Regions from separate parts of the Colwellia sp. Arc7-D genome, predicted to be linked through region 2. Evidence: riboswitches for the same ligand, from Rfam matches in the RefSeq annotation. Region 2 holds a riboswitch; each other region holds the start of a gene.

What was found. A riboswitch is a leader RNA that binds a small molecule or an ion and turns the genes downstream of it on or off. The one in region 2 is predicted to bind cobalamin.
Region 1: another riboswitch for cobalamin. It lies ahead of DBO93_RS03175 (TonB-dependent receptor); the one in region 2 lies ahead of DBO93_RS12905 (ABC transporter ATP-binding protein).
Region 3: another riboswitch for cobalamin. It lies ahead of cobT (nicotinate-nucleotide--dimethylbenzimidazole phosphoribosyltransferase); the one in region 2 lies ahead of DBO93_RS12905 (ABC transporter ATP-binding protein).

The regions. Positions count from the first base shown of each region.
Region 1 covers NZ_CP028924.1:740,002-742,273, reverse strand. Annotated here, with positions in the region: gene DBO93_RS03180 (aminoglycoside phosphotransferase family protein) at 1-532, shown strand, start outside; cobalamin riboswitch at 930-1,104, shown strand; gene DBO93_RS03175 (TonB-dependent receptor) at 1,207-2,272, shown strand, end outside.
Region 2 covers NZ_CP028924.1:2,974,230-2,976,501, reverse strand. Annotated here, with positions in the region: gene DBO93_RS12910 (iron ABC transporter permease) at 1-253, opposite strand, end outside; gene DBO93_RS12905 (ABC transporter ATP-binding protein) at 256-1,098, opposite strand; cobalamin riboswitch at 1,306-1,448, opposite strand; gene DBO93_RS12900 (M13-type metalloendopeptidase) at 1,584-2,272, opposite strand, start outside.
Region 3 covers NZ_CP028924.1:732,305-734,576, forward strand. Annotated here, with positions in the region: gene cobC (alpha-ribazole phosphatase family protein) at 1-542, shown strand, start outside; cobalamin riboswitch at 757-927, shown strand; gene cobT (nicotinate-nucleotide--dimethylbenzimidazole phosphoribosyltransferase) at 1,091-2,155, shown strand; gene DBO93_RS03155 (adenosylcobinamide-GDP ribazoletransferase) at 2,145-2,272, shown strand, end outside.

The DNA of each region.
Region 1 (2,272 bases), 2.1 Mb from region 2:
ACAACTTAAAGTTATTGAATCTCAACAAGACTTTATCATAAACATCGCCAATACAACCGCAGCGTTGCCTTTACATGTTACGCACAACGATACAAAAATTAATAACTTACTTTTTAGCGAAGCCACCAACAAACCAATAGCAGTAATTGATTTAGACACCTGCATGGCAGGCTATTTAATGCATGATTTTGGCGACATGGTACGAACTTGTTGTGTATCAATTGCTGAAGACAGTGCTGAATTAGATAAAATGGTGATTAATTTTGACATGTTAGGTGCAATAACCGAAGCCTACATTGCCGGTTTTAAAGACTCGTTAAGCGAGTCTGAGCAAAGCAGCTTAATACAAGGCATAAAATTAATGCCTTTTATGCTGAGTATTCGATTTTTAACTGATTTTTTAAATGGCGACACTTACTTCAAAACGTCATACGCCACACATAATTTAGTTAGAGCAAAAAACCAATTACATTTGTATCAGTTGTTTTGTCAGCATGAGGCTTTATTGACGGAAATAGTGTTAAAAAACTGATTTTAAGTTTAATTGACCTATGAATAATTGGCGCCGAGTAAATTACCCTTTTGTTCTTGAATATGGATTTTAGAGTGCTTGATAAACTTAGAAGTTGAGCAGAATTAATCCGTTATTGGATATACACCCAAATATAACCAACAAGGATATAAGCTAATATAATATCGTCTCACCTATTATAATCTCATACAGCACAGATAATTTAATAGAGAAAAATACCAATTACATTGGTTTTAATTCCATTACCACCATGTAGCTTTATAAACAGATGTCGTACTTGCAGGACATACTGCAAACTCCAACAAGTAAACTGCACGAGCACTTAAATTATCAAATCTATAAGCTTGTAGATTAATAATGCTAACAGTTGACAAGCCATAGTAATGGGGTCAGAATTGCCGCTCAAAATTGCTTAGGTGCTCGATATTTATACGTTAACAACGTTAAAAATAAAGAGATAATCGGGAAGTTAGTGACATGCTTTATGCATAATTCTAATGCTGCCCCCGCAACGGTAATACTTTGTTTTGCAAAGTTAAGCCCGGAGACCGGCCTAAACAACATAGAATTATTTGCAGTGCGGTGGGCGCTTCGGAAATATATCGACATTAGCAACAGTTTTGCTAAACCGTCTGTAGCCTTCCGTACGCCCCTCAAAAACTTTTGAGGTGTTCATGTTCTCTCGTTTACGATATCTATTTATAACTATCTTTGTGGTATCACCCGTTTTCGCACAAGTAGAAACACCTTTAAATCAAGAGCTTGAAGTTATTGAAGTGGTGAACGAACAAAGTTTCAATTCACCAAATTATCAGGTTCTACAACGAGAAAGCTTTGTTCATTCATCGCAAACACTTGCCGATATTTTACAAACGGTTAATGGTATTCAAATTCGTCAGATAAGTGGTATTGGTAACCCCGTTTCTGTCTCTATTCGAGGCTCAAGTAGTAAGCAAATACAACTCTATATCGATGGCCAATTAATTAATGACAGTCAATTCGGTGGTTTTGATTTAAACCAAATACCAACCGAGCAAATTCAAAGTATTGAAATTAGTAAAAACCAAGCTATTGGCACCGGCGCAACCCCCATTGGTGGCGTTATTCGCATTAACACTTATAGCCCAACACAAGACACGGCGAAATTAACGCTAGCCACTGGCTCATTTGGTTACCGTGAAGCTAACATATTATTTAATAAAGTATTTAAAACTCAAAGTCTTTCATTTGGTGGCCATTATATAAATAGTGATAATGACTACGATTTTCTTGTACCTCAAAGCTTTGAAGACAGCACAAAATCAGATGAGCAAGCATTAAGAAATAATGAATTCACTAAAAAAACATTTTTCATTAATGACATTATTCAACTGGGCCAGCATCAAATTAGGTTGAATGTACAATACAATGATCAAGAAAAGTCACTACCCAACTATCGCAATAATTCCCCAGAAAACAGTTCAGAATTAAGCTCAGACAGTACTCGCTACAGTTATCAGCATCACTGGTTGAGTAATTCATCTTGGTTAGATTCAATCGAAGTAGAAGCTTACGCTGAAGACAAAAACGAGCGTTATATTTCAAGCCCTGATTCTGTAATGTTCGATATCAGTGATTATGAAACTAAAAAATACCATGTCGGATTAAAACCTTTACTAACTTGGCAAAATTTTAACTTAACCCCTTTTATTAGTTTTAATAAACAAAAATTTACATCTATCAGTCAACATAATGGTCAAC
Region 2 (2,272 bases):
CATTTTGCAAAATTGCACCAGCGCAAGCTAAACCCATTCCGGCAACTAATCCTACTAAAACTCGAGGAATACGTATTTGCCAAATGACCATGTCGTGCATAGGTGAGGCACATTCATACATCACACATTGAAATATATCAGCCCGAGTAATAGTCGCTGGACCGTAAGTAATCGATACAATAACGGTTAAAATAGTAAAAACTATTAGCGCAGAAAAAACCCAAGTGTTTTTGCCTTTAAGCGCACGAATAATACTCAAGATAATTCGCCTTCATTGTTATGTAAAATGCTTGGCTTAAGAGTCGGTTGTTTATCTGTTGCAATATCGGTTGCGGGATAAAAGTAAACCCTAGGCACATCATAATGTTGAGTATCGTCTCGATAACAAGGTAGTCCAAAAACTTTGGTAAGTAATTCAGGTTTTAACACTTGGTCGACACTATTATCGCTGACTAGGTTGCCCTTATCTAACAAAAGTAATCTATTGCAATAATGAGCGGCAAGATTGAGGTCATGAATAGTCATAATAACGGTAATATTTAACGCTTTAACCAGTTGTAATATTTGGTGCTGATAGAAAATATCTAAGTGATTAGTGGGCTCATCAAGTACTAATATTTTTGCTTTTTGGACTAGAGCTTTAGCAATTAATACCCGTTGTTGTTCACCCCCAGATAAGGTGTTGAAAAATTTAGCTTGGCTGCATGCCAAACCTACCTTTTCTAATGCGAGCATAATGTTTTCTTTATCTGCATCGTTGTCGCGAGCAAATAAGGTTTTATATGGTAGTAAACCCATTCTTACCACATCGTAAACTTTTAAATCAAATATAGGGGGAGCGTTTTGTACGACTAGAGCAAATGTTTGCGCTAACTCATTAGGTTTATATTGGCTTAGTGCTTTATTTTTTAGTTTAATGCTGCCGTGCCAATTTTTATAATGATTGAGTAAGCACTTTAATAGCGTGGTTTTCCCCGCGCCATTAGGACCGATAATACCGATAATATCGCCGCGGTTAACGTCAAACGAAATGTTATTGAGGATTATGTATTTATCAACAGACCAAGATACAGATTCGACACTGAGTAAAGTTGGCATTAAAGGCTGCCCAGTTTATGGCTAACTAGAAGGATATTGTTTTTAACAAGGTAAAAGCAGTATATTTTCATTATTGCCTAAAAGTGATAACAAGCTGATGAATTCAAAAGCTAATATATTGAATAACGTAATTAAGGTGAGGCAATAGGAAACAAATGTCTTGTAGACAGTGTAACTCACGTGTATTCCCGCACGGTGTCATTAGTTTTATATAAAAATGTTGATATTAGGTGTCCTGACTTATAACTATTAAAATCAAGTTATTTACAGTTGCGGGTACAGTCACGGCTTTAACCGTGTTCCCTATAAATTAGCCAAAATTACGATAAAAGATGAGGCTAAAAATATCGTTTATAAGTGTCGATTTTACGGTTAACTACACTGCTTTACAATGAAAACCTTGTACTGACGGTAGAGACTGTTATTAGCAAGCATAAAAAAGGAGCCGAAGCTCCTTATGGTTTTGTAGTACTAACTTTTAGATACTACCAAATTTTAACGCGCTTCTCAGGGGCAATATACATAGCATCACCTTTTTTTACGTCAAATGCGCGATAAAACTCAGGCATATTTGACAGTGAGCCTAAAGCACGAAATTCTGCAGGTGAATGTGGGTCGGTTGCCACGCGATTACGTAATGATTTTTCAACCATTTTTCCACGCCATACTTGCGCATAGCCCATAAAGAAACGTTGCTCACCAGTTAAGCCATCAATTACCGGCGCTTCTTTACCATTTAATGACGCTTTGTAAGCTTTATAAGCGATGGTAACACCAGATAAATCACCAATGTTTTCGCCTAAAGTAAGTTCGCCGTTCACGTTTAAATCATCAAATACCGCATAATCACTGTATTGGGCAACTAAGTTATCAGTGCGTACTTTAAAGGCGGCTAAATCTTCTTCAGTCCACCAATTACGCATGTTACCGTCACCATCGTATTTACTACCTTGGTCGTCAAAACCGTGGCCCATTTCATGACCGATAACCGCGCCAATACCGCCATAGTTTACAGCGTCGTCTGCGGCCAAGTTAAAAAATGGTGGTTGTAAAATTGCAGCAGGGAATACGATTTCATTTTTAGTTGGGTTGTAATATGCATTAACTGTTTGCGGTGTCATGCCCCATTCTTGACGATCAATTGGGCCGCCTAATTTAGCAAGCTTTTTGTTAT
Region 3 (2,272 bases), 2.1 Mb from region 2:
CTAGTCAAGGTTTAGTGGATATTTCACAATGCTACAGCTCACCCCTTATTCGTTGTCGAGCGTTTGCAGAAAGCTATTGTCAGCAATTAGATATTTCATTACAAATTACGGCTGACTTGAAAGAGATGGATTTTGGTGATTGGGACGGGCAAAGCTATCAAACACTTTGGCAACCTCAAAACTCAACAAAAAATGCTGAGAATGCGCCCACTTTGGGGGATTTTTGGCAAAATCCTTGGCAATGTCAGCCGCCAAATGGTGAAACTATGGCAAGCTTTACTGCACGGATTGATAGTTTTTGGGCGCGTTTATTACACCAATTTGAACAGACCGTTCAAAAAGAACAGCAACAATGTCGACCGAAAAATACTTTAGTGGTTAGTCATGGCGGTGTTATTCGCTATATTTTAGCTAAAGTGCTTGGCTTACCAATCCCAGGTGTTAATCATATGGCTAATATCGATGTGCCTTATGGTGCACTTATTCATATACAAGTTAGTATTGATAGTAACGGCAAAGCTTGGTCGAAGTTAATGCTTTAATAACAGCAAATTTAGCATTATCGAACTGTGTTGTTATTTTAGAAACTCACTTTTTTACATATGATGTAAGAACGCTATCTCACCGGAATTTAAATGTGAAAGCTTGAATATTTAAGCTTTTAACGCACCACTGAGTTAAAAATAAACCTTGCTATTTTGTCCTAGCTGTCGATAATCGCGCCATTAATTAAATAATGTCATATTCAATTTTACTACTTTAATGGAGGATCCCATTATTGCAAAGGTAAAACTGGGAATGTGGTGAAAATCCACAACTGTGCCCGCAACTGTAAACAGCGCATATATTACCACTTAGCCATAAAGTCATTGGCCGAAAAAACATATATGCTGTAAGTCAGGATACCAGGGGAAATATAGACATTAATTACCACGTCGAGCGGGTTACTCGAGCATTGGAATTTTTATTTTGCCTTGTTGATTATGTCATCATTGATGAAATATATACTCCCTTAAGCCTCTAAACTCATCTACGTTAATCATTTTTTGTAAGCCAATTCTTTTGGGTTTGATTTTTGTTAGGTTTTGAAATGTTTAATATTAAAGCAGTTAGTTGCGAACACTCAGAAAAAATTCAAGCACTAATTGACGGTAAAACTAAGCCGCTAGGCGCATTGGGTGATCTTGAATCTTTAGCCAAGCAAATGGCTAAGATTCAGTTAACTGCTTCATCTTTTAAATCCCCTAAAAATAACCAACATAAACTCGAGCTTAACTCTCCTCATTTAACTATTTTTGCTGGCGATCATGGCGTTGCTAGCGAAGGTGTTTCCATTGCACCTAGTGAAGTGACTAGTCAAATGGTGGCAAACTTTGCTGGTGGCGGCGCAGCCATTAATGTTTTTAGTCAGCAACTTGGATGGCAGCTAAATATTGTCGATGCTGGCATTTTACATCCTGCATCATCGACAGCAGTTTTAGATCAACGATTAGGTAATATTACTCAAGCCATTAATCAGCAAGAAGCAATGACTCAAGCGCAAGTCGAGCAGGGTTTTATTTTTGCCAAAAAGCATATTGCAGAGCTAAAAAGCACCGGTTGTAACATTGTTGCTTTTGGTGAAATGGGTATCGGCAACACCACGATTGCTTCAGCGATAATGGCGGCAATTATGGCTATTCCTGCGAGCGAAGCCGTTGGTCGTGGTACTGGCGTTTCAGATGATGTTGTTTTAAAGAAGCAACAAGTGGTTGAGCAAGCCTTAGCACTTCATCGAGATAATCTCACAAACCCTCAAGCTATTTTACGCTGTTTAGGTGGTTTTGAAGTGGTACAAATTACCGCAGCGATGCTAGCCGCAGCAGAAAATCGTATGTTAATTGTGGTTGATGGTTTTATTTGTACCGCTGCTGCAATGTTAGCGATTGAGCTAAATACTAACGTGAAAGGTTATATGATATTTGCCCATTGCTCAGGTGAGCAAGGCCACAAAAAAATGCTGCAATGGCTTCAAGTTAAACCGCTGCTGAACCTAGGATTACGTTTAGGCGAAGGTACGGGCGCGGCTTTAGCGCTACCGATAATACAAGCCGCAGCTGCTTTTTATAATGAGATGGCAAGCTTTGCCGATGCAGAGGTTACTGATGTTACCTGAGTCTGACGAAATACAATCAAGCGCTTCCAAGCGAGAGTTACTCTGCCAGCAATGGCAATTGTGTCTTTTAGCTATCAGCTTTTTTACCCGAATTCCGGTTAACATGGCGGTTGATGT